Regions from separate parts of the Nonomuraea sp. NPDC049152 genome, predicted to be linked through region 1. Evidence: riboswitches for the same ligand, from Rfam matches in the RefSeq annotation. Region 1 holds a riboswitch; each other region holds the start of a gene.

Region 1 (7,263 bases):
GTGAGCGTGTCACGCTCACCGACCGCCAGTGGGAGGTGCTGGTCCACGCCGACGGCGACGCGACGCCGCTCCAACTGGCCAGGCGGCTGGACAGGACGGCGTACACGGTGCTGCTGGCCGTACGGGAGCTGGCGGCGGCCGATCTCCTGGTCAAGCCCAGGCGAGCGCCGGGGCTGCCCAAGCGCGTCGCCAGGCCCCCCGGCACCGAGGTGCGGCACGAGCCGGCCGACCTCAGTCTGCTGCGGCGACTGAAGAGCGCTCTTGAAGATCTGTGATCGCGTCCATGATCTGCTCCCATAGCGGGCGGGGCAGGTCGTGCCCATGCCGGGGAAGGTGAGCAGGCGCGCGCCGGGGATCGCGGCGGCCGTGGCCCTGCCGCCGGAGACCTGCACCAGCGCGTCGGCCTCGCCGTGGACGACCAGCGTGGGCACCCGCAGCCGCGTCAACTCCTCGGTACGGTCGCCCGAGGCCAGGACGGCGGCCAGCTGCCTGGTGGTTCCCGCGGGATCGTAACCGCGGTCGTATGCCAGCCCCGTGAGCTTCGCGACGCGCTCGCGGTCGAGCTCGTAGCCGGGCGAGCCGATCACCGACCAGACCTCGAGGGCCCGCTCGATCGCGGTCTGCCTGTCGGGCGCGGGAGGGGAGAACAGCGCGGCCATCGCCTCGGGGGTGGGCGGGCCCGCCTCGGGGCTCGGCGTCGACATGATGGAGGTGAGCGTGAGCACCCTGTCGGGATGCGCGATGGCGAGCGCCTGGGCGATCATGCCGCCCATCGAGACGCCCAGCACGTGGGCCGCGGGCCAGCCGAGCGCGTCCATCAGGCCGGCCGCGTCGTCGGCCATGTCGCTCAGCAGGTACGGCGCCGCCGAGCCTGGGGCGAGGGAGGGGACCCCCGCCTCCGGGAAGTGGGTGGAGAGCCCCACGTCGCGGTTGTCGAATCTGACAACGTGGTGGCCCCTCTCTGCGAGCAGTTCGCAGAACTCGTCGTCCCAGTGGACCAGCTGGGAGCCGAGCCCCATGATCAGCAGGAGGGGCCTGTCACGGGGGATGCCGAAGGTGTCGTAGGAGATCTCGATACCGTTGGCGTGCGCCATGAGCGTCATGCGAAACAGAATTCCATTCTGTTTCGGGTGACGGCAAGAGGCTAGCGGGAGATGACCTTGCGCAGGTGGCCGCGGCCCAGGTAGCCGACGCCGCCGACGATCGCCAGACCGCCGATGAGGGCGAGAGCCGTTCCGGTGTGGCCGTCCTCGTCCTTGGTCACGGTACGGGCGGCCGTGGTGGTGGCGCCCGAGTCGTACGAGGCGGGCTCGACGGACGCGCCGCCCTGCGCCTCTTCCGACTTCTCCGCTTCCGCGACCTTCAGCGCGGCGACCTTCTTGGCCTCGGCCTTCTTGGCCTCCTCGGCCTCCTCGGCCTTCTTCTTCTTCGCCAGGGCGAGAAGGTCGACCGGCGGCTTGGCCGGGTTCGTGTCCTTGCGGCTCCACGCGCCGGTGGAGAAGGCGACGGGCTGGTTCTTCTTGCCCGGGCCGTTGCCCCATTTGGTGACGACGTACTGGACCTTGATGTGGCCCTCGCCGCCGATGCCGTCCACGCCCAGCGTGTCGGAGTTGAACCTGCCGCCGGTGAGCTCGGCGAAGGTCTTGGCATCGAGGTCGAGCATGATGCCGTTGTTCGAGGGGTTGCCGGGACCGCGGTCGCCGACGAAGAACGGGGCCTTCTTGCCCTTGTAGAGGACGTAGCCCTCGGTCATGAGGGGCCAGCTCGGGCTGGCGACCAGACCCTTGCGCATCGGGATACCGCTCGCGGGCAGGCCGGTGTCTCCGGCGCGGCCGGAGGCGTCATCCCAGTAGTAGGAGGCGGTGGTGGCCCCCTGAAGGAGGGCGCGCTGCTGGGTGACCTGGGAGATGTCGGGCCCCGTCGGCTCGGCGAAAGCGGCGGCGGCGCCGGAACCGACGGTGAGAGCGGTGGTAGCGAGCAGGGCGGAAACGCGCATGCCGAAGCGGCGGGTCATGAAAGTCCTTTGTGCGGGGGAAATGGGCAGTCCGCGCTCAAATGAAGATCAGGCAAAGGCGTAGCCGGGCATGGGCCTGACAGTCGCTACGCAGAGGGAGCGCGAAGAAGCGGGGGAAGAAAGCGCCGCTCAGTTCAGGGGGTGATAGTGCACGAGTGTGGTCCTCTCCATCTCGCCTACCGGGTTAGCTGACGGGTTCGGGCGTGGAGATGCCCTACCGGCACAGAGCCGGATTCACCCCAATGAGATGGGTCCCCGGTTCCCGCGTTCGCGGGATTCGGCGCCAACCAGCCTGCTCTCCCTTGTGAAGAGCACGGTCACCGGTCGGTCACGTAATGGACTCTATGGGCAAAACACCCCAAAGGCAAAAGCAAGCCCATGAATCGGAAAGAAGATCTACCCTTTATCGTCATGAATCGACAGGCGCAGAAGACACGAAAACCCCTGCGAATCAACGGGTTTCGTGGGGTTCAGCGCAGTAATTCGATCAGTAGACAAGAATCTTGAATGAGTCATGGTAGAACGCCGGAATCGTCACGGCGCGAGGGGGCGCGCCCAGGTCCCACGGCACGCCCCGTGTCCGCCGCGCCGCGGACACGGGGCGCGGTCCGTCAGACTTCGAGCTTCTCCTCGATCGAGCGCATCTGGTGCCGCGCCATCGCGAGGTTGGCCCTGCCGCGGTCCAGGGCGAGGTAAAGGAACAGTCCCTTGCCGCCCCTGCCGGTCATCGGCCTGATGATGTGGTACTGCCCCGTCAGCGTGATGAGGATGTCCTCGATGACGTCCTTGAGGCCGAGGGAGTCCATCGTGCGCATCTTGGCCTTGACGACCTCGGTGTTGCCCGCGGCCGCCACCTGCAGGTCCAGGTCCTTGGAGCCGCCCAGGGCGCCCAGCGCCATGCCGCTGCCGTAGTCGACCACGACGGCGCCGAGAGCACCGTCGATCGCCATCATCTCCTTGAGGGAGACGTCCATGCTGGCCATGCGTTTCCTCCGTGTGGATGTGAGTCACTTTCGCGATGCGATGGCGGCGACGCTCGCCGCCGTCTTGCGACCCTCCAGCCGCAGCAGCCCGAGATTGGTACCCGGGTCAGCCAGGACCGTGAGGACGATCGTGGGGCCGGCCGCGTAGAAGGCGGCGAAGCCCGCGGTGCCCGAGATGAGGGTTTCCTCCAGGGCGCCCTTGCCCGCTATGACGGCCATGCGTTTGCTGAGCGCGAGCAGCGCGGCAGAGAGCGCCGCCGTCTGCTCGACGTTGCCGCCCGTCAGGTCGCTGGCGATGGTCAGCCCGTCCACGCTGCAGGCGATGCTCCCGCTCACGTCGGGTGTGCGTTCACGCAGGAGGACCATCTCTCTCAGCACCTCGTCCCGCAGCTCCATCGGTGGCCTCCTTCTGAGTGAGGGGAACCTCACGACAGCTCCTCCAGCGCCTTCTTCAGCCGGATCAGCAGGTTGATGTCGGTCGGGTCCGCGGTCACCACGGGCCCGAGCGGCAGGGTCGGAGCGTCGAGGTTGGGGCGCGGCCCCGGCTCCTCGGTCCGGCCGAGCCGCCTGGGCAGTGGCGGCGGCGCCGTACCCTCCGGGCGCGCGAGCAGGCCCGCCGCCGCCAGCCGCCGTACGGCCACCAGCGTCGAGTAGCCGGGCCTGCCGAGCTTCATGGCCAGCTCCAGCGGGGTGGTCGCGCGGTCGGCGTGGACGAGGATCTCCCACTGCAGGTCGTTCAGCACGACGCGGTGGCCCGGCAGCCGCCTGACCGGCGCCACAGGCGCGGTGTCCACCTCGGCCGACGGCCAGATCCCCGCCAACTGAGCCCTCCTCCGCCCGCACTCGCGGACGATCTCCTCGACCTCGAAGTACCAGTGGGAGCCCAGCCAGTGCCGCTCGCCCGGCCGGAACTTGGGCCTGCTTCCCGTGACGGGCAGCAGGAAGTAGGCCGCGTCGAGCACCGCGCCGAGCACGCAGTGCTGTAGCTCGCCCTTGGTGACCATGCCGTCCTCGACCAGGCGCGCGCCGCCGCCCTCGCGCTGGGCCCTGCGCAGGGCCGGGGCCGAGACCCTGCCACTGGCGATCAGCACGTCCTCGGCCCTCGGCGTGTCGACGCACTCCATGTAGGTGACCCGTCCGGCGTCCATGAAGATCGTGCCGGCCCGCCCCACCCGCAGGGCGCCCGTCGAGCGTTCTCTCGCCAGCCCGGCGAGCAGCGTGTCCAGTGCGGGCATGTCACTTGGCCAACTGTCCTGAGATGGCCTGCAGGCGGTAGCGCGCCAGGGCGAGGTTGGCCCGCTCCCTGTCCAGCCGCACGTACAGGACCAGCGGCCCCTCGAACGGCGTCACCAGGTGGCGCACCAGATGGTGACCCTTGTCGGTGGTGATGAGCATCTCGTCGAGGCGGATCGTTCCGTCCGGCGAGGTCTGGGCGAGCCCGTCCGTCGTGTGGCGCAGCGCCTCGCTCAGCGCCGCCGCCGAGCGTTCGACGTCGATGCCCTCGCCCCCGCTCGCGGCCACCGCCATGCCGCTGGTGTGGTCGACCACCATCGCGTCGAGGGCGCCAGGTATGGCCATGACCTCGGCCAGGCAGTCATCGAGTCCCAGCACGAAACCTCCCTCACCGTCGCGCTGACCGGGACAGCGTAGGAGGAGGCCGTGTCATCTTAAGAAGGGACGAGACCACGGTTATGGATATTTATAGCTAGAGGAGCGAAAAAGCCCATCAGAGTGGCAAGGCTATTCCGCCGGGCGGCCATTGAGAATGTTTTTCATATTCTATGGCCGCAGCGCGTCACCGCAGTTCGGCGTAATGGTGAATCGTTTCAGTCAGGCCAAAAAGAGCGGGAGGGCACGGCATTGCCGTACCCTCCCGGGAAGCCGAGGCGTCAGCCGCCGCTCTTACGGCGGAAGGTTCGCTTGCTCGAGGCCGGACCGTGGGCGCCGTGGATTTTCGAGGGATCCTTTCCCTTACCGCCCGCGACCGAGTCTGCGTGCGCGTTGTTCTTGCGCTCCAGCGCCTCGCGGAACTTCCGCTTCAGCTCATCCTCGGCAGCCTCGGTGGGCTCGGGTTCCGCCGGTGTTTCAGCCATCAGGACCTCCTGGTCTTGGGGACAGTGACAGCTTCGCACGAGCTCACGGGCCACGCGAAACCGGTCTAGGCTTTACCCATGACCCCCCTGCCCGACCGCGACCCGCGCGAGATGCGCGCCGCAGACCTCGACCGTGAGCGCACCGCCGAGATCCTCCGTACCGCCGCGGGAGACGGGCGGCTGGGGATGGAGGAGTTCCACGAGCGCCTCGACCAGGTCTACACCGCCAAGACCTACGCTGAGCTCGACCTCCTCACCCACGACCTGCCCACCCCCTCCCACTCCCCCTCGCCCTCGCCCTCGTCCTTGCCCTCGACGACCTCGGGCGAGGAGAGCGGCGTCGCGATCGCCGTCATGGGCGGGTTCAAGCGGACCGGCATCTGGCGGGCGCCGCGCCGGCTGACCACCGTCGCGTTCTGGGGCGGCGGGAAGATCGACCTGCGTGACGCGGTGCTGAACGGCGGAGAGATCACGATCAGGGCGTTCGCCGTGATGGGCGGGGTCGAGATCGTCGTGCCCGAGGACGCCGACGTCAACGTGACGGGCATCGGGATCATGGGCGGCTTCGACCACGCCGCCAGCGGCGCGGGAGCGCCGGGCGCCCCGCGGATCAGGGTCACCGGGTTCTCGTTCTGGGGCGGCATCGACGTGAGGCGCAAGCGCCGCAAGCGCGACTAGCCGCGACCGCTCCTTCATCCCGCCGCTCGTCTTGTCCGGGCCGTCCTTTGGTGGACGGCCGCGCAGATCCGTGCGCCTCCGAACATTTCTTCCGGCATTTCCCCGAAACAGCGAAAGCCCAGGCCGGTGAACCGGCCTGGGCTTTCGATATGTGCGCCGCCAGGGACTCGAACCCCGGACCCGCTGATTAAGAGTCAGCTGCTCTAACCAACTGAGCTAGCGGCGCCCGCGGGAAGAAATATACCCGGCTTCGCGACGCAGGTCGAATCAGCGGCAATCAGGCCCACTCGCCCCTGTTGAGGAGCCTGGCGAAGACCACCGTGTTGTCGACGTAATGCCTGGTGGTGGTGTTGAACGCGCCCGCACAGGTGATCAGTCGAAGGGCCGGGTAGCCGGGGTCGCCGTACACCTTGGCGGCGGGGAAGTCGTCCTTCGGGTAGGTGGCGATCTTGGTGACGACGAAGCGCAGCCGCTCTCCGTCCTTGCGGGTCACATAGATCCGCTGACCGGGGCGCAGCTCGCTGAGCTTGTAGAAGATGGCGGGGCCCGTGGTGTTGTCGTAGTGCCCGAGCAGGATGGCCGCACCCGGCTCTCCGGGCTTGGGACCGCCCTCGAACCAGCCGACCTTCCCCGACGCGCTGAGCGGCGGGGCGGCGATCCTGCCCTCCTCCGTGCCGACCCGCATGACGCCGGCGCCGATGTCCAGGCTGGGAATCTGGATGGTCGCGGGAGGGACGTTGGCAGCCTTGGCCTGGCGCTCCGCGGCGGTCTCCTGGCGAGCGTCCCTGAGATCCGCGACGCGGGCGGGCCTGTCGGGCCTGTACAGGTTGACGCGATCGGCCCAGGAAGTGTCGTCCCGTCCGGACTTGTCCAGGTCCGCGCGACCGGGCCTCGGGGTCTCGACGCGAACAGGCCTCACGGACTTGTCCAGGTCCGCGCGACCCGGCCTGGCGGGCTCGTCCGCGTCCTCCCGACCCGGCCTGGCAGGCCTGTCCTCGTCTTCACGATCCAGCCTGACGAGCCGGTCCGCGTCCACACGATCCAGCCTGACGAGCCTGTCCGCGTCCACACGATCCAGCCTGACGAGCCGGTCCGCGTCCACACGATCCAGCCTTGGGATCGCCGCGCGAACAGGTCTGGATGGCCTGTCCGTCGCGGCGTGACCCGGCCCGGGAATCTCGCGCCTGGCGGGCTTGTCGGTATCGGCGCGACCCGGCCTCGGGGCCTCGGCCCGAACAGACCTGGCGGGCTTGTCCGTCCCCACCCGCCCCGGCCTGGGAATCTCGGCGCGAACGAGCTTGGCCGGCTTGTTCGTGGCGGCGCGACCGGGCTTGGGGGCCTGGACTCGCTCGATGCCGGCGTGCGCGGCGACCGGCGCCAGGGCCAGAGTCGTGAGGGAGGCCGCCACGCACAGGGCGTGGCGGCCGACGATGTGTCCCCTCATCACTTGCGAACGGTTACCTTGGCCATGGCGCCACCGCCGGTGTGCGGGCCG
Region 2 (7,263 bases), on a different contig from region 1:
CCTTCCTGATACCGGTGCTCCTGCCCGGCTGGAGCCCGGTGGCCGTGACGGTCGGCAGGTACCTGGCCTACGGCCTGATCTCCCTGGTGCTGTTCGCCTTCGGCGGCCGCGTCCTGTGGCGTCTGCTGCGGCAGCACTGGGGTGTGGCCCTGGCGTTCGCGCTGACCGGCAACGTCCTGTACTACCTGCTACTCGTCCTCGGCATCGAGCTGGTCGGCGCGCCCGTCACCGACATCGTCATCGGCTGCATCCCGGTCACCGTGGCGCTGCTCGGCAACGTGCTGTCGGGGGCCTACCGCTGGCGCTCCCTCGTCATGCCGGTGACACTCGTGGCGATCGGCCTGGCCGTCGTGAACACGCTGGAGCTGAGCGGCTCCGCCCCCACCGAGGACCGGCCGGTCGGGCTCAAGGTCCTCGGCCTGCTGGCCGCCGTCGGCGCCGTCCTCCTGTGGACCTGGTACGGCCTGGCCAACGCCCGCTTCCTGAGCCGCCACCGCGAGGTGCCCGGCGGGGCGTGGTCGACGGTGATCGGCCTCGGTACCGGCGTCGTCACCCTGGCAGGACTCCCCGTGGCCGCGCTGTCGGGGGAACTCTCGCCCGACCCCCACCCCTCAGGCGAGACGCCGGGCCTGCCCACGTTCGTCCTCGCCGTGCTCGTGCTGGGCATCGTGGTGTCGTGGGCGGCCACGGGCCTGTGGAACGTCGCCTCGGCCCGGCTGTCGCCCACCGCCGCGGGGATGCTCATCAACGTCGAGACCGTCGCCGGGTTCGCCTACGTCTACGCGGCACGCGGCGAATGGCCTCCGCTGGGCCAGGTCGCGGGCTTCGCCCTGATCCTCATAGGCGTGCTCCAGGTCGTACGGCTCCCCGTCACAGTGGGCCGGCCCGCTGACAGCAGGCTCGGCCGTGCCATGTTCCTCTGAACCCGAGCTTCGACTCCTTCGGGAGCTCCGGCCGCCCGCCCAGGACCGGTCCCAGCCGTCGGCGCCGGCGGGCGATGGGTCACGAACGGGCCCCGATGCTCCGGCCGCTCGCGGCGGCCGGGCGGACGACTGGTCAGTGGCCGGGCGTCAGGAAACCGTCGACCACGCGGCGGACCTTGTCGACGGCGTCGTCGCCGTTCGGATGGTCCTCTCCCCCCGGGTATGCCGCCCGCCGGTGAGCACCTGACGGACACCCATTCCCGTGCGCGGCTGGAGCGGCGGCGATCAGGCCAGGGCGATCGGGCCGAGGTAGGTCCCGCCCGAGACGTCGATGGTCTGGCCGGTCACCCACCGGCCCTGCGGGCCCGCGAGGAAGCCGACGACGTCGGCGACGTCTTCGGGCTCGCCGAGCCGCCCGAGCGCGGTGATCGCTTCGAGCCCGGCGACCACCTCGGGGATGGAGGTGTAGCCCGCGGTCATGTCGGTCCGCACCGCGCCGGGCGCGACCGTGTTCACCGTGATACCGCGCCCGCCGAGCTCGTTGGCCAGTGACGGGGCCATGGACTCCAGCGCCGCCTTGCTGATGGTGTAGCCGATCTGTGTGGAGACCGCGAACCGGCTGGCCGTCGAGCCCATGTTGATGACGCGGCCGCCATGGTTCAGCAGCGGCAGCGCGCGCTGGATCACGAAGAACGGCGTGCTGACGTTGATCGTGAGCAGCCTGCCGAACTCCTCCTGGGTGACCTGCGAGATCGGGTTGCCCGAGCCGATGCCCGCGTTGTTGACCAGGATGTCCAGCCCGCTCCCCGCCAGTCCCGCGGTCAGGCCCTCGAACAGCCGGTCCACCGCGCCGTCCTCGCCGAACCGGGCCCGTACGGCGAACGCCCGGCCGCCTGCCTCCTCGATCCGCGCCACGGTCTCCTTGGCGGCGGCGTCGTTGCCGCCGTAGTGGACGGCGACCAGGGCGCCCTCGGCGGCCAGCCGCAGCGCGACCGCCCGGCCGATTCCCCGCGATCCACCCGTCACCAGCGCTGTCTTGCCGGTCAGAACGTCCATCTCCGCTCCTCGCTCAGTTGGCTGGTCCTCGGCGGATCCAGCGATGGCTCAACAGTCGCGGCGGCGGCTCACCGTACGCTCACCGACGGCTCACCGGCCCAGGACTTCACCGGCTGAGGAGTTCACCGGGCTGAGGGGCTTGCCGGGCCGAAGGGCTTGCCGGGCTGAGAGGCTCGCGGGCTGAAGGGCGTGGCAAGGGGGAGGGCGCCCGAGGGGTGGTTTGGAGACCGGGGGTGGCTTGCTTGGGGGAGCGGGGGGTGGTTTGGGGGCCGGGGGTGTCGCCGCCTCGTGGGTCGATGGCTCCGGAACGCGGGCGGCACCGTTGGGCGAGCCTCGGAGACCTCGGTCGGGGATGAAGCCCAGGGGCCACCGGACGTCGGGCCGATGAGGAGGCCGCCCTATCTGGCGGTCCCGCCAGGTGGCGGTGCCGTGTCTGGCGGTTCTGGTCAGGTCCCGCTGCCCCTGCCTGGTGGGTCTGGCCAGGTCGCCCGCGTGAACTCTGCGATCGGCAGGGCGGACGCCATGGCGGCCACGGCGAGTTGCCGGGCGTGTGTCTCGTGAACACGGAGCCAGGCGGCCGTAGGCGTCAGGGGGTGTCGGGAAGGAAGGTGTTCCGCATCCGTCCGCCGGCGTTGTTCACCAGGGGCTCGACGGGACCGAACACCTTCTCCGCGTGGTGGAACAGGGGGGTGGTCGCGGTGGGATCCATGAGGTCGGCCTTCAGGCTGTCCGCCTGCCCGGCGAGGGCTTGGCGGCGGCGGATCCGACCCCGTGGTGGGCCCCGGTCACCGAAGGGACGCGCCCGCTGAATCGTGTATCGGTCAACGGGCCATCCTGGCAACGGGGCCTGGGGGGTGTGAACGGATTGTCAGCTGGAGTAGTTGGGGTAGCCGTACCCGACGACCTGCGAGGTCGGACGGACGCGCTCCTCGACCGCTCCGTTGCCGGTGTTGCCCTCGACCGTGGTGATCGTGCCGTCGCCGTTGCCCTTCTGGACGAAACCGACGTGGTTGATGTCGTCGAGGGCCTTGCTGCCGCTCCAGGAGAAGAAGACGACCGCTCCGGGCTTGGGCGTCTGGCCCCAGCGCTTGTTGGCCTTGAACCACTTGGCGTGGGCCACGGTGTAGGCGTCCCAGCCGACCTGGGGGCGGGCGCCGGTCTGCTCGCCGACCCAGGAGACGAACATCGCGCACCACGCGGCGTTGGCGTAGGCGCGGACGTTGCCGCCGTCCCTGGCGACGGTCTCCCTGGCGCGCTGCGAGTTGACGTACCAGTTCTGGAACTTGGTGCCACCGCCGGCGGAGTTCTCCCTGATGCCGATCTGCTTCTTGGCCTCGGCGAGGACGGCGGCGGCGGACGGCATGGCCTTGGCCTGGGTCGTGCTGGTGGTGCTGACCTTGCCCGCGTCCTCCTTGGGAGCGTTGGCGAGGGCGGCCACGCGCGGGCCGTCGGCAAGCGGGAGCTTGTCGGCCTGGGCGATGTGGCTGGGTACGAGCGAGCCGGCGATGACGACTGCGCCGAGCGCGGCATGCGCGTAGTTGAGCTTCGGGGCACGGCTACGGCTGTGCTTTGCCATAAGAAGGGGAACTCCTTGCTAGCTTCCTGCCGCTTACCGGGTTAGCTGACGGGTTCGGACGCGAAGCTGCCCTACGGCACGGTGTGCCGATTCACCCCAGAGAGATTGGGTCCCCGGTTCCGCATGGAGCGGATTCAGCGGTCACAGGTGAACCTGTGATGATTGCAATGTCTGGCTATGTCCGGATTGCCCGGTTTATGCCTTGAGTGAGCCTAAGGTAATACATGAGGCAAGTAGCTTACAAATTGATAAAGGTCTGGCGATCATCTACGGTCGGGTCATGTCGCCACAGGACCTGTTCAACAGGGGGCTGCTGGAAGACGGACACCGTCCGGACGAAGCCCGGCGATGGTATCTGCTGGCGGTCGAATCCGGTCATCCGGCGGCCGCCCAGCGGGCGGCCTTCAACCTGGCGCTGATCGAGGACGAGAGCGGTCATCTCGACGAGGCCCGCCACTGGTACGGCAGAGCCGCCACGCCCAGGGCGATGTTCAACCTCGGCGTCCTGGAGGACTGCTGCGGGAACACCGATGCGGCGCGCCGCTGGTACAGCAAGGCCATCGAATCGGGCCACGCGGAAGCGGCCCCGCGCGCCATGTTCAACCTGGGCCTGCTGGAGGACAGGGAGGGCCGCTCCGCGCGGGCACGGGCCCACTTCCGCATGGCCGCGGGCTCAGGGCACGAGGAGGCCGCCGCCCGCGCTAACGAGCGCCTAGCCTGATCCGCGCGTCCTCCAGCATCCGCATCATCGCCAGGCTCTCGTCCAGCGGCATGATCGCGCTCTCCGTCCTGCCCTCGGCCAGCGCCAGGCGCACCTCGCGCACCTCCTCGGCATAGCCGTTCATGGCGGGGTCGAGGACGAGTTCCTCAGGCTCCACGCCCGGCCCGGACAACAGGATCCGCTGCGGCGCCCAGAACGGCGCGGCGATGTCGGCCCGCAGCCCCGTCCCCACCACGGTCGCGGTGTTGGCCAGCGGGCTGAGCAACGACGTGTCGAGCAGCGCCCGTGCCCCGCCCTCGTAGGTCAGCAGCGCCCCCACCTCGGCGTCCACGCCCGAGGGACCGAGCGAACCTGTGAGATGCGTCTCAGCCGGCTCGCCGAGCAGGAGCTGCGCCAACCCGAACGGGTAGATCCCCAGGTCGAGCAGGACTCCGCCACCGAGCGCCGGGTCCCACAGCCGATGCCGTTCCTCGTACGGCATGACGAACCCGAACGACGCGTGCACCGAGCGCAGCGCCCCGAACCGCTCCTCGGCCAGCAGCCCCCTGATCAGCGGGTTGAAGCGCATCCACATGGCCTCCATGAGGAACACGCCCGCCTGCCTGGCCAGCTCCACCATCCGCTCGGCGTCGGCCAGGCTCGCGGTGAGAGGTTTCTCACACAGCACCGCCTTGCCCGCCGCGATGGCCGCCTCGGCCACCTCCAGGTGCTGCGCGTGCGGCGTGGCCACGTAGACCACGTCCACGGCCGGGTCCTGGCACAGCCGCGCGTAGGAGCCGTAGGCCGAGTCCGCGCCGAGCGTCGCCGCCAGCTCGGCCGCCCTGCCCTGGTCGCGGGAGCCCACCGCGGCCACCCGCATGCCGGGCTCCGCCGCGATCACCGCGCCGACCGTCCTGGCGATCCCGCCGGTGGCCGCGATTCCCCAACCCAAGTCACGCATGAGAGTCCTCTCTGTCGGCGATCGATCTTCCCATCACCTCGGACACGCGTACGGCCCGCGCCTGGGGGCGCAGGCCGTACCCGGTGGGCGGTTCAGCCCATCCAGTTGAAGGTGGCGGGGTCGGGGCCGAGGCGCGTGCCCTTGTTCAGCGCGCCGATCGCCGCCATGTCCTCCGCGTCGAGGGTGAAGTCGAAGACGTCGATGTTCTCCCTGATCCGCGAAGGGGTGACCGACTTGGGGATCACCACGTTGCCGAGCTGGATGTGCCAGCGCAGCACGACCTGGGCCGGCGACTTGCCGTGCTTGTGGCCCAGCGTGGCCAGCGCGGGGTCGTCGAGCAGCCCTCTGCCCTGGCCGAGCGGGCTCCACGCCTCGGTCAGGATGCCGTTGGCCTCGTGGAAGGCGCGCAGCTCGGCCTGGGGGAAGTTGGGGTGGAGCTCGATCTGGTTGATCGACGGGATGATCTCGGTCTCGTTCATCAGCCGCTCGAGGGTCTCGATCGTGAAGTTCGAGACGCCGATCGCGCGGACCTTGCCGTCCTTGTAGAGCCGCTCCATCGACTTCCACGCCTGGACGTACTTGTCCTGCGCGGGGACGGGCCAGTGGATGAGGTAGAGGTCGAGATGGTCGAGGCCCAGCTTCGACAGGCTCGTCTCGAAGGCCGCCTCGGCCTTGTCGTGCTCGTCGTTCCACAGCTTGGTGGTGATGAACAGTTTCTCGCGCGGCACGCCCGAGCGGGCGATCGCGCGGCCGACCCCCTCCTCGTTGTAGTACAGCTTGGCGGTGTCGATGCTGGTATAGCCGGCCTCGATCGCGCTGGACACGGCTCGCTCCGCCTCGTCGTCGGGGACCTGCCAGACGCCGAAGCCGAGTTGCGGTATCTGAACACCGTCGGTGTTGAGCAGCAGCGAGTTCATGTTCATGCCTCCATTGTTCACTCCGCGTTAGCTGGCGCTTCGAGTGGGCGTCCTAGCGTTGCGCGTGTCGTGAACGAACAGGAATCCGTGGCCTGGGTGGAGTCGCCACTACAGATGCTCTGCGCCGTCGAGGCCCACCACGCCGGGCTGCTGGGAGACCGGACGCTGGTGGTGCCGCGCGCCGGGCTGCGCCCGCTGGCGGCCACCAGGCGTGAGCTGGTCAGGCTCGACCTGCCAGAGGGGCTCGAGCTCGCCCAGCCCAGCGAGCGCATGCCCCGCAGGCTCAACGCCGTCGGCGACGCCTTCTCCGGGAGGGTCCAGCTGCGCTGGGTCACGATCCGTCCGGGCCGCGTCGTGATCGTCGACGACGGCCTGGCCACCATCAGGCTGCTCGAACTGCTGTCGGCCCGCCCCGTCAAGCCGCTGCTTCGGGCCCGCGCCACCCCGAGCACGTGGCGGAACACCCTCGGCCTGTTGGCCGCTCGCAGGCTGCGCGGCACCGCCCGCAAGGGCGCGCTGTCGGTCTTCACCGCCCTTCCCGTGGAAGGCGGGCTGGCAGAGGCCGTCCGGCAGGCGGGCGTCGGGCTGGAGCGCCATGACTTCGCCTGGCTGCGTGAGCAGCCGATGAGCGCGCCGGGCCCCTCCGAGCGGACCGTCGTGCTCGGCACCTCCCTGGTCAGGAACGGGCTGGTGCACCGCGAGCACTACCTGCGCTGGCTGACGGGGCTGGCCGCGGAGGAGCCGCTGGCCTACTACCCGCACCGCCGCGAGGACCCCGTCGACCTGGCCATCATCCGTGAGCGGCCGGGCATCACCGTCCACGCCCCCGGCGTCCCCGCCGAGCTGACGCTGCGCGGCCTGTCCGCCGGGCAGCGCGTGGTCAGCCTTCCCTCGACCGCGATCAGCTCGCTGCGGGTGCTGCTCTCCCCGCGCGGCGTCGCCGTCGAGCCCGTGCACGTGCCCGACGACTGGTGGACCAGCCGCGCGGCGCCTTCCCTCCGTTCCCACCTGCAGATGTTCACGGGAGTGCCCAGTTGAAGGTCCTGGCCCTGGCCGATTCCGACTCGTACCTGAAGTGGGCGGCCAGCCTCCTGGACGACCTGCCTCCCGACTGCGTGACGGAGCTGGCG
Region 3 (7,263 bases), on a different contig from region 1:
GGCGCGCTCGGCCAGGTCGAGCAGGTCGGTACGCAGTTGTCCCGCGGGCATCGAGGTGAAGTCGTTGAAGAGCGGCTCGAAGACGATGGGATAGATGAACGAGGCGCCCACCGTCAGCACGAACGCGCCGACGGCCGCGGGCACCCACCAGCTCTTGAAGCGCCTGGCCAGACCGACGATCACCAGCACGATGACGGACAGCAGCGCCACGCGCACGCCGATGCCCTTCAGTCTGTCGCCCGTCCAGCTCCCCCAGTTCTGGGTGGAGAGCCCGAAGGCGCGCAGCTCGGTCTCGTACCAGACGCCGAGCGGCCAGCGCAGCAGCTCGACGACGGCGGTCAGCACGACGACGCCGAGGATGACCCGCAGCCACCACGGCCCCCTGAGGCTGCCGAGCAGGCGCTCGCCGAGGGGCGTGGCCACGAGCAGCCCCGCGAACACGATGGTCAGCCCGAGCGACAGGTAGGCGGGCGCGCTGGTGGCCGCGTCGAAGGCGCGGGAACGGGCGATCTGGGCGGCGGTGAAGTCCCGTGCGGGATCGGGTGGTACGGAGGGACCGTCCCGCATGAGGTCCCATGGCGTGGTGAGCGCCACGACCGCGAGGATCGCCACTCCGAGCACCACCAGCGCGATGCCCGCCCGCCGGTCCAGCCACCTCATCGGTTTCCCCCCACGTCGGTCAGCTCGTTCCGGACATACTCCCGCCAGTGCGCGGCGAGCGTGCGGACCGACAGGCCCAGTGGCTCCAGCGCCTGGCCGAGATCCTTTCCGGCAGCCCGATAGTAGAGGTCGACGAGCGCCTGCCTGCCGTACCTGGTGGCGATCAGGCGGCAGGCCAGCCACGCCTCCTGGTAGACCTGTGCGAGCCGTGGCGAGCCCGGCGCGAAGTCGGCGTCGGCGGGCAGCGAGGAGGGGAGCCGGCCCGCGCGTGCCTCGGCCGTCAGCTCCGCCGCCGCGACCGGCGTGCCGAGCCCGGAGCGCAGGTAGCCGACGTAGTCGGCGAAGCCCTCCCGCAGCCACACCGGCCGGCCTTCGGCTCCGGCGGCCACGTGGGTGAGCTCGTGGGTGAGGACGACGTCGCGGCCGACAGGCGTCAGCCGCGCGAAGGCGCCGGGCAGGACGATCACGCGGCCCGCCGAGGCCAGCGCGGCGAGACCTTCCACGGGTCCCGTGCCCGCGAGCGCGGCCGCCTCCGCGGTGGTCGAGGGCATCAACACCAGCGGCCGTACGGCACGCCGCAGGACGGTGGAGACGGTGAGTGCCGCCGTGTCGGCCCTGGAGGCGAGGTCGCGGAGGAGGGCGGCCTCGGCGTGGTGGCCGACGACGAGCGAGCGCTTGCCGTACGCCACGGTGACGCCCGACTCCCACAGTCCTCTGGCCGCGGGCGGCAGCCACCGCCCCGCCGACCCCGCCACCGTGCAGATCACCGGGCAGGCCAGCGCGGCCGCCAGCAGCGTTCTGCGGGTCACCACGGCTGCGATGCTAGCCCGGACAGGCCAGAGCCCCGTCCGAGGGGGGATGGACGGGGCTCTGGACGTCCGGCTAGGCGCCGGGGCGAACCGCGCCGGCGAAGGAGGCCTTGCGCCAGCCGTTGAGCTTCTCGATCCGCACGGTCTTGCCTGTGCTCGGCGAGTGGATCATCCGGCCGTGGCCGACGAACATGCCCACGTGGCCCTTCCCGCGAAAGAACATCAGGTCACCTGGCTTGAGGTTGCTCCACGTGACCTTCTTCTTGATGCGTGCGTACTGGCTGTACGTCACGCGCGGGATCTTGATGCCGGCCTTGGCCCAGGCGTACTGGACCAGTCCTGAGCAGTCGAAGGCGCCCGGTCCCGTGCCGCCGAAGCGGTAGGGGTCGCCGAGCTGCCTTCTCGCCATGGTGACGGCCTTGGTGGCCTTCACCCTCTGCCGAGCGGTTCTGGTCTGCCGCTTCGCCTTGGACGTCGACGCCGCGGCCGTCTTCACGGCGCTCACCGTTCTCACGGCGGTCACCGCCTTCACGGTCACGGTCGCCTGTGCCGTGGGTGCGTGGAGGACGACTCCTCCCATCGCCGCCACGACGCCGCTCAGGGCAAGGCAGGACAGACGGGTTTTCTTCAAGGGGGTAGACAGAACGTCTCCTTGGGACTTCCACGAATGCCTACCGGGTTAGCTGACGGGTTCGGGCGTGGAAGTCGCCCTTCCGGCCTTCAGGCCGGATTCACCCCAGGAACGTGGTTCCCCGGCTCCGTGCTCCATGCCGCACGGACTCGGCAGGTCGACCGCGCACGCCTGTCTGGGGGCTCGGCGCGGCGACCAGCGGATCTTTATGCGTGCACACCGGCCACATCGGGGCCGGTGGACGTTGCCTGCGCCATGGCTTGGTCGCCGCGAAGCGAGAAGGTACCCGGATGCCCAACGGCAGGCAAAGCCGGAGTAAAGATGTCAAGATCACTAACCCATACTTGTCAGAACAGGATCCGCTGCTCCACGAAGTGTTTCGTTATTCGAATGTGACCCTACTCACACTTGCATAAATGCCGACTTGTCAGGTCCCATCTGTCACTTCAGTCACACCCGTAACATCAGCGAAAAGAGGGCCTTCGCATGCTTGATGGGTGGGCGTTGCGCGTCCTGCTGGAGGTCGGACGGCGCGGCTCGTTCTCGGGAGCGGCCGAGGCCCTGTCAATGACCCAGCCCGCCGTCTCGAGGCAGATCGCCACGCTCGAACGCCGCGTCGGCGTCACGCTCTTCCACCGCCGTCCCAGAGGCGTCCAGCCGACCGAGGCGGGCCTGGCGGCCCTCGAGCAGGCCGAGGCCGTGCTCAACGGGATGAGCCTGTTCGAGACCAGGTTGCGGGCCTTCACCACGGCGGAGGCAGGCAGCGTCAGGGTCGCCGCCTTCCCCAGCGCGGCCACCTGGTTCGTGCCCGAGAGCTTCCGCCGCTTCGCCGCGGCGCGCCCAGCCGTCGAGCTCTCCCTCACCGTCGGCGGCGAGGGCCTGCTGGAGGGCACGATCGACGTCGCCCTGCGCACCTCGTGGGATCGCGCGCCCGAGCCGGGGCTCGAGGTGCTCGACCTGTTCGAGGACGAGCTGCTGGTCGCCCTGCCCGCCGGGCATCCGCTGGCGGCGGCCGAGCGCGTACGGCTGGCCGACCTGGCCGCCGAGCCATGGGTCGACGGCACCCACCCCGACTGCCTGGGCCCGATCGCGGAGCTGGCGGCCGCGATGGGCGGCGCGCCGAGGGTCAACCACCTGTGCGACGACTGGAACGGCCGTCAGGGCCTGGTGGCGGCAGGCGTCGGCGTGATGCTCTACCCGTCGATCGCGGGCAGGGCCGTACGCGCCGACATCAGGCTGGTGGAGCCGTCGCCGCGGCTGCCCGCCAGGCGGATCAGCGCGGTCTTCCTGCCTTCGCCGGGCCGCCCGCCCGCAGTGAGCGCCTACCTGGGGGTGCTGCGCGAGTTGAGCGAGAACTACGGGCGGATGGCGCCGACGAGCCGCCCGCCGTAGGAGGACATCGGGACGACCTTCACGACGTCACCCGTCTGGGGCGCGTGCACGATCTTGCCGCCGCCCGCGTAGATGCCCACGTGTCCGAGACCGGAGCTGAAGATGAGGTCGCCGGGCTGCAACGAGTCGAGGGAGACCCTGCGCTTGGCGCCCCACGCCCACTGCTCCCAGGTCGTGCGCGGCAGCGACACGCCGCCTGCCCGCCACGAGGCCTGCGTCAGGCCCGAGCAGTCCCAGCCGCCGGGTCCCGTCCCGCCGTACTGGTACGGCTTGCCGATCTGCGCGTAGGCGAAGCTGAGCACGGAGGCGGCGTTGCCTGAGGCGGAGCCGGTGTACTTGAGGCCGGTGCTGTTCGGGTTGCCCACCTTGTAGGCGCCGAGCTTGCGCAGCAGCTTCTCCTGCTCCTTGACCAGTTCGAGGATCTTGTCCTTCTCCGACTTGACGTCGTCGCGCAGCTTGTCCGCCTCGGTGAGCGCGCCCTGGGCCTGCTCCTTGTCGGCCTTGAGCTGGCGGTTCTCCTCGTCGAAGGCGGCGAGGGTCTGCGCCCGCTCGGCCGTCATCTGGTCCATGAGCGCCATGCCACCGAGGGTCGCCGTGGGGTCGGCGTCGCTCAGCATCGAGGTCCACGAGATTATGTCGGCGCCCTGGTAGGCGTTGACCGCCATGCCGACGACCTCGGCCCGCAGGCCCGCCACCTTGGCCAGCTTGCTCTTGTATCTGTTGTTGAGGCCGGTGAAGCTCTTCTTGGCCTTCTTGTACTTCTCCGTGGCCGTGTTGTACCTGTCGACGACCTTGTCGGCCTTGTCGTTGAGCTTCTCGAGCTTGGCCTTCGCCTGCGCGATCGTTGGTTTGGGATCGGCGACCGCGCCGTCCAGAGGCAGAAGAAGAGCCCCTATCGCGAGACCCGCAGCCACCGGTATCCGGCCAAACCTCACAGCGACACGCCTCCCAGTGATCACGCCTGGGGCGAAATAGTACAGAAGCGTTGCCTACGAGCTCAAAATGTCGCCCAATTCGTGACCTAGGCTCGGCCAAGTCGGCGCAGGAGCAGCGCCGACTGCACGGGCCGCGCGCCCATCCTGCGTACCGACTCGGCCACCTCGCGGTCGGAGGAGACCACCGCGATCGCCCTGCCCTGCGGCTCGGCCCTGACGAGCTGGCGGATCAGGTCGTCGGCGATCTCGCCGGGCGCGCTGAACATCACCCGCACGCCGCGCGGCGCCACGACCTGCACGGGCGCGTTGAGCTCCGCGCCGTCGAAGACCACGGTCACCTCGACCCTGGTCTGGGCGACCAGGCCGCCGAGGCCGGTCATCAGCCGGTTGCGCTGGTCGGCGAGGGTGAGCGTGCCGTACCCGGTCTTGGTCACGTTGTAGCCGTCGATGATCAGGTGGACCTGCGGCAGCGCCAGCAGCTGGTCGAGCAGCTGCGGGTCGTCGTCGGCCAGCGCTCTGGCGGGCACTCCCCGCACGGTGGGCGCGCCGGGGGCGACGGCGGCGACCGAGTCGGCGGGCCTGCTGATCGTGGTGGGCAGCGCCAGCTCCCTGCGCAGCCCGGCCGAGGCGTCCTGGAGCGCGTCGAGCAGCACCCTGATCCTGGCGTCCTCGATGCTGCGGCCCTCGCGAGCGGCCCTGCGCGAGGCTTCGAGCTGCCGCTCGACGTCGGCCAGGCGCTCCTTCATCCGCCGCAGCTCCGACTCCCCCGCGCTGCCGGCCGTGGACGCGGCCAGCTTGGCCTCCTCCGCGACCTGGACCATGTCGGCGGCGTGCCGGTCGGCGGCCTTGAGCCGCTCCCTGGCGTCGTGGAGCTTTCGGCGCAGGTCGGAGTTCTCGGCCCTGGCGGCCTTGAGCTGCTCGCGCAGCCTCTCGCTCTCTTCCTTGGCCGCGGTCTTCTGGGCGGCCAGTTGCTCGCGCAGCCGCGTGACCGTCGCCTCCTGGGCCGAGCCTTCGGCCGCCACGGCCGACTGCTCCAGGTCGGCGCGGGCCATCTCCACCATTTCCGCCCACCCGGGCGGCCTGGTCAGATAGGCTGCGGCCGCTACAAGCACGGGGTCAGCGGCGGGCGGCACGTTGCCCTCGGCCAGCGAGGCGACCAGCTCGGGCCAGCCCTTCTCGATCGACTCGGCGACGGCCTCGCGGAACTTCTTGTCGTTCTCCAGCTGGGCGGCGATGGGGGCGCTGCCGAGTTTGGCGCGTTTGCGCGGGTCGAACTTCGCGATACCGCGGAGCGGTGTCGGTACGGCGGTGGCGGGCATCGTGCCGAGCAGCTGCGCCGCCAGATCCACCACATTGAGCCGCACCTGCTCAGGAAGTGGACGAGACAGGCCTTCACCGGCTGAGCTCATCCCACTGCCTCTCAACTGACCCTTCGCGATTGTCCTACTCACCAAGAGTAAGGCTGTCACGCACATGTCCGTGTCGTGACTCACATATGGACAAGCGCTTGGTTGGAGATGTACGACAGGTGCGTGACCGAGCAGATGCGCACCTCCACCAGGGACCTGGATGACCTGCGCGAGCGGCTGAGCGCCTGGCTGGGGGACGACGTGTCGCAGCTGTCGCGCCCCTCCGCCAACGGGATGTCCAGCGAGACCCTCTTCTTCACCGCGGGAACGACCAGGTGCGTGGCCCGCCTCGCGCCGGCTCGGGAGGCGGTGCCCGTCTTCCCCACCTACGACCTCGGCACCCAGTTCGAGGTGATGCGGCTGGCCAGGGAGAGGGCGGGAGTGCTCGCGCCGAGGACGCTGCGGTTCGAGCCGTCGGCAGAGCCGCTCGGCACACCCTTCTTCGTGATGGAGCGGGAGGAGGGCGAGGTACCGCCCGACGTCCCGCCGTACACCTTCGAGGGCTGGCTGCGGGAGGCCGAGCCCCCCGACCGGCGGCGGCTGCAGGACGCCACAGTCGCGGTCGCCGCCAGGCTGCACGGCGCGGAGTTCAGCGACGCCGAGCTCGCGCCCCTCGGCCGGCGCGGGCTGCGGGCCCACGTCGACGCGCAGCGCGCCTACTACGAGTGGATGCGCGGCCCGAGCCGCATCCCGCTGCTGGAGCGGGCCTTCGACTGGCTGGAGGAGCACTGGCCGGACGAGCCCGGCCCTGACGTGCTGACCTGGGGCGACGCCAGGATCGGGAATGTGATGTACCGCGACTTCACCCCCGTGGCGGTCCTCGACTGGGAGATGGCGGCGGTGGGCCCCCGCGAGCTCGACCTGGCCTGGATGATCTTCCTGCACCGGTTCTTCCAGGACCTCGCCGAGGTCTTCGAACTGCCGGGACTGCCCGACTTCATGCGCCGCGCCGACGTCTGCGCCACCTACCGCGACCTGTCCGGCCACACGCCGGAGAACATGGACTTCCACGAGGTGTACGCCGCGCTCAGGCACGGGATCGTCATGGCCCGCGTCTGGCAGCGCCGCATCCACTTCGGCGAGCAGCCCATGCCCGACGATCCCGACGACCTCGTGCTGCACCGCGCCCTGCTGGAACGGATGCTGTCATGACTCCGAGTCGTGGACCAGCAGCGCGATCTGCACCCTGTTGTTGAGGCCCAGCTTGGTGAGGATGCGGGAGACGTGCGCCTTGACGGTCGCGACGCTCATGTAGAGCTCGCCGCCGATCTCGGCGTTCGACCTGCCCTGCCCGACCGCGACCGCCACCTCGCGCTCACGCTCGCTCAGCCGCGCCAGCAGGGAGCGCGCCCTGTCCCGACGGCTGCCCGCGCCGCCGTCTGCCACGTGGGAGATGAGCTGCCTGGTGACGGCCGGCGACAGGATCG
Region 4 (7,263 bases), on a different contig from region 1:
GGTGAACCTCTCGAACATCTCGTCGCTCCTCACAGAGCGGTCAGTCAGGCCGGTAAATCCGGTCCCGTCCTCCCGCATGCTAGCCCTGGCTCGGCGAACCATGCCTCTTGCCGCTGACACGCTCTATAGCAGAGACGTTCCCCGAGAGCAGGGCGTTCACCCTCCATCCAACTACCTACTGGGGGTGCTGTGTTCCCGATACGCCGCAAGCGAACGACGTTTAGCGCGCGGGCCATCGCCCGCACGACACGCCCGGGTTTTCACGGGCAAACACGATCATGCGCTTATGGCGATCTCCGGGGTTCTAGGCGATCGGCATAAGCGCATGATGTCAGTGCGCTGCTTCGTACTTCTCCACGATCGCGGAGGAGATGCGCCCGCGCTCGCTGACCTGGAGGCCGTGGGCCTTCGCCCACTGCCGAATCTCGGAGCTCTTCTCACGGCTCATCGAACGTGCGCCTCCGCGCACCCGGCGACGGGCGGCAACGGCGCCCGACTTGCGAGCGGACGAGACGAAAGGCGTCAGCGCGTCCCTCAGCTTCTTGGCGTTAACGTCGCTGAGGTCAATCTCATAGGACGCTCCGTCAATGGCGAAGCTGACCGTCTCATTGGCCTCGCCCCCATCGAGGTCATCGATGAGAATCTCCTGGATCTGCTTGGCCATCTACGGAATCCTTTCCCGGAGCATTGTTTCATTCGCCTGCCAAACATATACCCGAAAAGGCGACGAGACAATTCAGCGCTTCGCGGATTCTCTGACAACTCAGCCAGATCCGGTTCCCGGCGGACCCGTCCTGTTTGGACGGCGCCCGGCGGCTCATTCCGCCCCACTCCGCCTCATGGGGTTTGTGGGAGACGCGCCCTTTATGCACGAGCCGCCCGGCGACGGGGCGCGGGACGGCTGTTGTCGACTCTCCGCCCCGACGATAGCGCCCCCAAAGACGGCGACCACCAGGCGGGGTGTCCCACCTAGCCTAATGCCAGTCTCTCCAGAGTTCTTACCCGATCGCCCGGAAAATCCTGAAAAATCGGTTCCTGGCGGTAGATGCACACTTCAGTGAGGGTCTTTGATCACCAAGGAACCCGCCCACCTGTCATGCAACCCCCGTTGCAAGGGCTTGTCGATCAAGATAGACAGCCCGACGGCGAACACGAGGATTCCCACGACGACATTGGCGCCAGGAATCTCCAGGAGGGCGATGGGCCCCGGATAGAGGATCGCGCGTTTCGACAGATCCACCAGCGACAGCCGCCGCCCCGGAGCGGGCGCCAGGCTTATCTTCATGATCACCTTCCCGAAGGTGCGGCGGTGCCGGTAATGCGCCTGGCAGTCATAGCCCGCATAAGCCAGCCCGATGACGAGCCAGGCCAACAACCCCGGCAGCCAGTCGCCATACACCGCGAGAAGGCCTACAGTCCGCAACAAACCCCAGGCCGCGATGAACAGGATGTAATAGAAGACCCCGATGACGAGGGCCTCAATGCTTCGCGCGACGAGCCGTTCCCACCAATCAGCCGGTACGGCCCGCACTCCCGCCGGCGGCGCGACCATAAGGCCCATTCTGTACGCCCGCCGACCGCGATTACAGGGCCTAGGACACGAAAACGGGAGCCGGCCTCATGCCGACCCCCGTTTTACAGGTATCGCCTTACTTGATCTTCACGACGACGGTGTTCGCCACCTTGTCGGCGAAGGTCTGCTGCAACGGCTTGTCCCAGAGCTGGGAGGCGGCGTTGACGCCCATCGCGGCGAACGCGAGAAGCCCGCCGAACCACGGCACCAGGTTGAGAATGGCACCGCCCCAGGTGATGGCCGCCCGCTTGATCGCGGCGTCGCTGGATAGGCCGCCGGGGCCCACGGTTCCACCGACCGGGACGATCTTGATGCCCATGACCATCTTGCCCAGAGTCTGTCCCTTGGACTTGGTCAGCAGGAACTCGTAGCCCACGTAGAACAGTGTTGCGATGACGGCGAGGATCGCCGTGAGCACGCCCGCGCTCAGGCCGCTCGTCGCACCGGTGTTGATGTCGTAACTGGCGAACAGGACCGCGAAGAGGATCGCGCTCATGATGAACCAGAAGATCCCGAAGATCACGCCGTCGACGATGCGGGCGACCAGACGCTGCCACCACTCGGCGAGCGGGGCGGGCGCGCCCGGCGGCTGCACTCCGGCCGGAGCCCCGTACGGCTGGCCGTAGCCGGGCTGCCCGTAGGCGGGCTGCTGCTGCTGGCCGTAGCCGGGCTGGGCGTAGGGCTGCTGCTGGCCGTAGGGCGACTGCTGGCCGTAGCCGGGCTGCGACTGGCCCTGCTGACCGTAGCCCTGCTGGGGCTGCTGACCGTAACCGGGCTGCTGGCCGTAGGAGGGCTGCTGCTGGCCATAGCCAGGCTGCTGACCGGACGCGGGCTGGCCGTAGCCGGGCTGCTGGCCATAGCCGGGCTGACCGTACTCCGGCTGCTGGCCGGAGCCGGATTGACCGTACTCCGGCGGCTGGCCCGAGGAGGCCTGCTGGCCGTACCCCTGCTGCTGACCGTAGTCCGGCTGGCCGTAGCCGGGCTGCTGGCTGGAGGAGGGCTGCTGCTGGCCGTAGCCGGGCTGCTGGCCGTAGGAGGGCTGCTGCTGTCCGTAGCCGGGCTGCTGGCCGTAGTCCGGCTGCCCGTAGGAGGGCTGCTGCCCCGAGGAGGAGGGCTGCTGGCCATAGGGAGGCTGCTGCTGGCCGTAGCCGGGCTGCTGGCCCGAGGACGCGGCCTGCTGGCCGTAGCCCTGCTGCTGACCGTAGCCGGGCTGGCTGTAGCCCTGCTGGCCGTACCCCTGCTGCTGCTGGCCGTAGCCCTGCTGCTGACCGTAGTCGGGCTGCTGCGCCTGTGACGGCTGACCGTAGCCGCCGCCGTCCTGGCGGTAGCCGACGATCGTCACGTCAGGATCGGGCTGCTCGCCCGGGCGTCCTGCGTTCTGCTGACCGTATCCGGAATTCTCATCAGGTTGATCCTGCGGATACGGCGGCTGTCCGGTGCTCACCGTGTCACCTCGCTTCGATGGCGCATGTGGCACATGTCAGGACACATGCTTGCTGTTGCCCAACGTATCGACATGAGTATCAACAATCACCTTTCCTCTTGGTCAACGCCATAGTCAACTGCTTCCAGATGGAGCAGCATCCTGGTGTTGCCAAGGGTGTTGGGCTTGACGTGCTCGAGGTCGAGAAACTCGGCCACACCCTCGTCGTAGGAGGCCAGCAACTCGGCGTAGACCTCGGGCGATACCGGAGTTCCCTGGATCGGGACGAAGCCATGCCGGGTGAAGAAGTCGACCTCGAACGTCAGGCAGAAGACCCTCCGAAGCCCCAGGTCGCGGGCCGTTCTCACCAGCGCGGTAACAATACGGTGACCGATACCTGAACCTTTGACCGCGGGGTCCACGGCGACCGTGCGAATTTCGGCGAGATCCTCCCAGAGCACGTGGAGCGCGCCGCAGCCGACGACCTGGCCGCCGCGCTCGGCGACCCAGAACTCCTGGACATCCTCGTACAGCGTGACCGTGGCTTTTTCCAGCAGCTTTCGGCCCGCTCCCGCGTAGATGTCGACCAGGCGCCTGATCGACCTGACGTCCGGCGTGCGGGCTCGCCGTACGACGATCTCGGTGTCCTGCATTGCGCGCTCGACGACCTGCTCCATGGCCCTTCAGCGTACCTAGCCCGTTTCGGCCCATCCTTAACTGCCGTCACATGGCGCTCTGTAGCGAGGCGAGCACAGTCCGCATCTCTGCACGACAAGCCCGACAAACCATCGTGAATCTCAGTAAAGGCTTTGCAACCTCCTGGTCGATCGGCCTTTTGTGTGATCTGCCCGTGATCCTTCGGATGCGCTTCCTCTACTGGATTGGCAGTTCTGGTTGAGCACGAACCTTGCTTGCACTAGTGTCCACCGACGATGTCCCCCACGCGCCAGGCGTGGAGACACGCCTAATCCCCCACACGGGGAGCCGGGGACCCGCCGGCGGCCACCAGCCGTCAAGGGGTGAGTCCGAGCTCGCGCTCGGTAGGGCTGCTCCGGCCCGAACCCGTCAGCTAACCCGGTCGGCGACTACGAGAGGAGCTGGTTGGTGAAGCGCAGGCGCATCCGCGAGGGGAAGTCCGCGGGCGAGCACGCCCGCCCCCACGAACCGGGTTCCTACAGGAAACGGTTCGCGATCGTGGGCGCCGCGATGGCCGTGCTGGCCCTCACCACGCCTCTGGGCTCGGCCACTGCCGATCCCAAGCCGTCGCTCAAGGAGCTCTCCAAGCGCGTCGAGAAGCTCCACAACGACATCGAGACGCTCACCGAGCAGTACAACGGCCAGCGCGAGAAGCTCAAGAGCGTCAAGAAGTCCGCGGACAACGCCAAGAAGATCCTGGCCACCAGCGAGGCCGACCTGGCCGCCAAGCGGGCGCGGGCCACCCTCCTGGCCGAGAGCACCTACATGTCCGGCGGCCTCACCGACGGGCTCGCCTTCGCCAACTCGGCCGACCCTGACGCCTTCCTCGACGCCGCCGCCACCTCCTTCGCCCTCAACCAGCAGCAGGGCCAGGAGGTCAAGGCGCTCGCCGATTCCATCGCCGCCGCCGAGAAGGCCAAGGCGACGGCCAAGACGCGGCTGGCCGAGGTCCAGAAGCTCGTCGACGACCTCGGCGGCAAGCGCGACAAGATCACCTCGATGGTGGCCAAGGTCGAGAGCAGCCTGTTCAAGAGGGCGATCGGCGAGGCCGGCCGGCCGGGCACCCGCGCCACCAGGGTCAACCTGCCGATCATCGGCAGCGGCAAGGCGGCGGAGGCCGCGCGGTGGGCGCTGACGCAGCAGCTCAAGCCGTACGTGTGGGGTGCCGAGGGTCCAGGCTCCTACGACTGCTCGGGGCTGGTCATGGCCGCCTACCAGCGCGTCGGCATCAGCCTGCCGCACTACACCGGCGACCAGTGGACGGCCGGCACCCACATCACGCGCGAGCAGCTGCGCCCCGGCGACCTGGTCTTCTTCTACAGCGACCTGCATCACGTGGGCATCTACCTCGGCGGCGGGATGATGGTGCACGCGCCCCAGACCGGCGACGTCGTCCGGATCGCCGCGATCGGCAACAGGCCGTTCGCGGGAGCCGTCCGCATCGCCGACTAGACGGGACCGTCCGCAGCCGACTGGGCGGGACCCGTCCACACCACCGACCCGGCCGCGCCGCCGATCAGCGTCGGCTAGATGAGTCTTCGGCGCGCCGCCCAGGCCACCGCCTCGATCGCCGTGGCCACGCCGATCCTGTCGCAGATGACGCGCAGGCGACGACGGACCGTGCGGCCGCTGATCTCCAGCGTCCTGCCCACGCGGTCGACCGTGACGCCCTTGGCCAACTCCGCGAGGAGTTCCAGGTCATCCTGGCTCAGCACGACTCCGTCGTCGGTGAGCACATCCATCGGGAGCCCTCCCACCAACAGCACAACCCTGCGACGTCTCGGCCCGAGCAAGCCGCTCGTCTCGCAGACGGTAAACGCATACGGGAAAGGTCGTCAAGGTCGATTCGCTCGACGCTTGACGGCGGCTATTGACTTGATCGTTTCTATATGAAGAACTCGGATGGCGCGTGGTGCGCAGAACGATCCACAACCGCCTTACAGGAAACTGTCCTTATCCGGAATTTCGCCCTGATTGTTCGCCGTCCAGTTGGGCGTCATAGCGTTCGCGGGCGAGCTCGACGTCCTCGATGTGACTCTCGGCCCATTCCTTGATCGCTGCCATGAGTGGCAACAGGCTCGTTCCGAGTGGTGTGAGGCGATAATCGACCCGCACGGGCACCGACGCGGTCACCGTTCTGGAGACCAGACCGTCCCTTTCCAGCCCGCGAAGTGTCTGGGTCAGCATCTTCTGACTCACGCCCGCCACCATCCTGGCCAGATCGCTGTAACGCATCGACCCATTGGCAAGAGCGGTGAGCACCAGACTGACCCATTTGTCGCTAAGAGCGTCGAGCAGCTTCCTTGAAGGGCACTGGGCGATATAGGCGTCATAGGCCTGCTTGGCCTCGGCGCGGCGCGCGGCCGCCGTCATGGTCGCCAACGGAGCTCCCTCGGGTGAGTAACGCACTTCCAGGTGCCTTCTTACCAGAAGAGAGCAACACTCCCTAGCGTCGGCGGCATGACGACAATGCGTGCACTCATCGGGGGGTCAGGCTCTCCCGAGCTCATCGACGCACCGATCCCTCAGGCGGGGAAGGGCCAGGTGCGGATCAAGGTCGCGGCCGCGGGTGTGAACCTGTTCGACCTCGCGGTCGCGGCGGGAACGCTCACCGACTACGGCGTCGCCCGCGAACTCGACTCCTACGGGCTCGGCTTCGACGCGGCAGGCGTGATCGACCAGGTGGGCGACGGCGTCGCCTTCACACCCGGCCAGGAGGTGATCGCCATCGTCGGCCGGCTCGAACTGCCGACCAAGGCCCAGGCGGAGTACGTGGTGGTCGACGCCCACGCGGTCGCGCCCGCGCCGCAGGGGATCTCCGCGGTCGAGGCGGCCACACTGCCGCTCAACACGCTGACCGCTTGGCAGGCGCTCGACAGGACCAATCTGAACCAGGGCCGGACCGTGCTCGTCACGGGCGCCGCCGGTGCGGTCGGCGGGTTCGCGGTGGAGCTGGCGGCCGCCCGGGGCCTGCGGGTGGTCGCCGCGGCGGGGAGGGACGACGAGGAACTGGTGCGAGGGTTCGGCGCCGAGTGGTTCGTCTCTCGGGATGAGGACCTCGGCGAGGCGGTCAGAGAGCGGGTGCCTCACGGGGTCGACGCCGTGATCGACGCCGCGGTGACCGGGCTGGCTGGGCTGAACGCGCTGCGCGACGGCGGCGTGTTCATCACGCTGACGGCGGGCGTGGCGCCGGTCGCGCTGCGCGGGACGGACGTGACGACCGTGTTCTTCAGGGAGGAGCCGCGCCAACTCGCCGAGATCTCGCGGCTGGCCGGCCTCGGCCGCCTCACCGCCAGGGTCGCCGGCACCTACCCGTTGGAGAAGGCCGCCGACGCGCACGCCCGCCTCGCCGCCGGCGGCCTGCGCGGCCGCCTGGTCCTGACTCCTTGATCGGGTACGGCACCAGCGGCTCGACCCACGAGAACACGACGCCGGCCGTTCGCGGAGAACGGCCGGCGACACGCCGCGCCCGACGTCACCGTGGGGTCAGTGGGTGGGCTTCACCAGCGGGAACAGGATCGTCTCCCTGATGTTCTTGCCGGTGAAGGCCATGATCATCCGATCGATGCCC

Evidence for each region. A riboswitch is a leader RNA that binds a small molecule or an ion and turns the genes downstream of it on or off. The one in region 1 is predicted to bind cyclic di-AMP.
Region 2: it holds a riboswitch for cyclic di-AMP, as region 1 does, so the genes downstream of both, AB0B45_RS13350 (CHAP domain-containing protein) here and AB0B45_RS07530 (hypothetical protein) in region 1, are expected to answer to the same signal.
Region 3: it holds a riboswitch for cyclic di-AMP, as region 1 does, so the genes downstream of both, AB0B45_RS01845 (C40 family peptidase) here and AB0B45_RS07530 (hypothetical protein) in region 1, are expected to answer to the same signal.
Region 4: it holds a riboswitch for cyclic di-AMP, as region 1 does, so the genes downstream of both, AB0B45_RS30850 (NlpC/P60 family protein) here and AB0B45_RS07530 (hypothetical protein) in region 1, are expected to answer to the same signal.

The regions. Positions count from the first base shown of each region.
Region 1 is NZ_JBEZDO010000003.1:205,074-212,336, reverse strand. Features, by position in the region: gene AB0B45_RS07535 (alpha/beta fold hydrolase) at 1-1,103, opposite strand, end outside; gene AB0B45_RS07530 (hypothetical protein) at 1,145-2,014, opposite strand; cyclic di-AMP (ydaO/yuaA leader) riboswitch at 2,173-2,307, opposite strand; gene AB0B45_RS07525 (hypothetical protein) at 2,626-2,997, opposite strand; gene AB0B45_RS07520 (roadblock/LC7 domain-containing protein) at 3,022-3,393, opposite strand; gene AB0B45_RS07515 (hypothetical protein) at 3,423-4,232, opposite strand; gene AB0B45_RS07510 (roadblock/LC7 domain-containing protein) at 4,234-4,608, opposite strand; gene AB0B45_RS07505 (DUF5302 domain-containing protein) at 4,887-5,090, opposite strand; gene AB0B45_RS07500 (DUF1707 domain-containing protein) at 5,169-5,768, shown strand; tRNA gene AB0B45_RS07495 (tRNA-Lys) at 5,921-5,994, opposite strand; gene AB0B45_RS07490 (class F sortase) at 6,046-7,212, opposite strand; gene AB0B45_RS07485 (hypothetical protein) at 7,212-7,263, opposite strand, start outside.
Region 2 is NZ_JBEZDO010000006.1:14,846-22,108, forward strand. Features, by position in the region: gene AB0B45_RS13335 (DMT family transporter) at 1-923, shown strand, start outside; gene AB0B45_RS13340 (SDR family oxidoreductase) at 1,209-1,979, opposite strand; gene AB0B45_RS13345 (hypothetical protein) at 2,566-2,688, opposite strand; gene AB0B45_RS13350 (CHAP domain-containing protein) at 2,848-3,555, opposite strand; cyclic di-AMP (ydaO/yuaA leader) riboswitch at 3,571-3,705, opposite strand; gene AB0B45_RS13355 (hypothetical protein) at 3,836-4,276, shown strand; gene AB0B45_RS13360 (Gfo/Idh/MocA family oxidoreductase) at 4,257-5,216, opposite strand; gene AB0B45_RS13365 (aldo/keto reductase) at 5,309-6,133, opposite strand; gene AB0B45_RS13370 (hypothetical protein) at 6,203-7,171, shown strand; gene AB0B45_RS13375 (DUF6716 putative glycosyltransferase) at 7,168-7,263, shown strand, end outside.
Region 3 is NZ_JBEZDO010000001.1:386,165-393,427, forward strand. Features, by position in the region: gene AB0B45_RS01835 (M48 family metallopeptidase) at 1-660, opposite strand, end outside; gene AB0B45_RS01840 (hypothetical protein) at 657-1,472, opposite strand; gene AB0B45_RS01845 (C40 family peptidase) at 1,543-2,100, opposite strand; cyclic di-AMP (ydaO/yuaA leader) riboswitch at 2,123-2,265, opposite strand; gene AB0B45_RS01850 (LysR family transcriptional regulator) at 2,587-3,492, shown strand; gene AB0B45_RS01855 (NlpC/P60 family protein) at 3,456-4,406, opposite strand; gene AB0B45_RS01860 (NYN domain-containing protein) at 4,514-5,791, opposite strand; gene AB0B45_RS01865 (phosphotransferase family protein) at 5,960-6,988, shown strand; gene AB0B45_RS01870 (response regulator transcription factor) at 6,983-7,263, opposite strand, start outside.
Region 4 is NZ_JBEZDO010000019.1:132,823-140,085, forward strand. Features, by position in the region: gene AB0B45_RS30825 (ATP-dependent Clp protease ATP-binding subunit) at 1-18, opposite strand, end outside; gene AB0B45_RS30830 (Lsr2 family protein) at 332-664, opposite strand; gene AB0B45_RS30835 (RDD family protein) at 1,055-1,552, opposite strand; gene AB0B45_RS30840 (RDD family protein) at 1,650-3,017, opposite strand; gene AB0B45_RS30845 (amino-acid N-acetyltransferase) at 3,104-3,673, opposite strand; cyclic di-AMP (ydaO/yuaA leader) riboswitch at 3,948-4,095, shown strand; gene AB0B45_RS30850 (NlpC/P60 family protein) at 4,101-5,144, shown strand; gene AB0B45_RS30855 (LuxR C-terminal-related transcriptional regulator) at 5,219-5,434, opposite strand; gene AB0B45_RS30860 (helix-turn-helix domain-containing protein) at 5,646-6,065, opposite strand; gene AB0B45_RS30865 (NADP-dependent oxidoreductase) at 6,153-7,082, shown strand; gene lysX (bifunctional lysylphosphatidylglycerol synthetase/lysine--tRNA ligase LysX) at 7,179-7,263, opposite strand, start outside.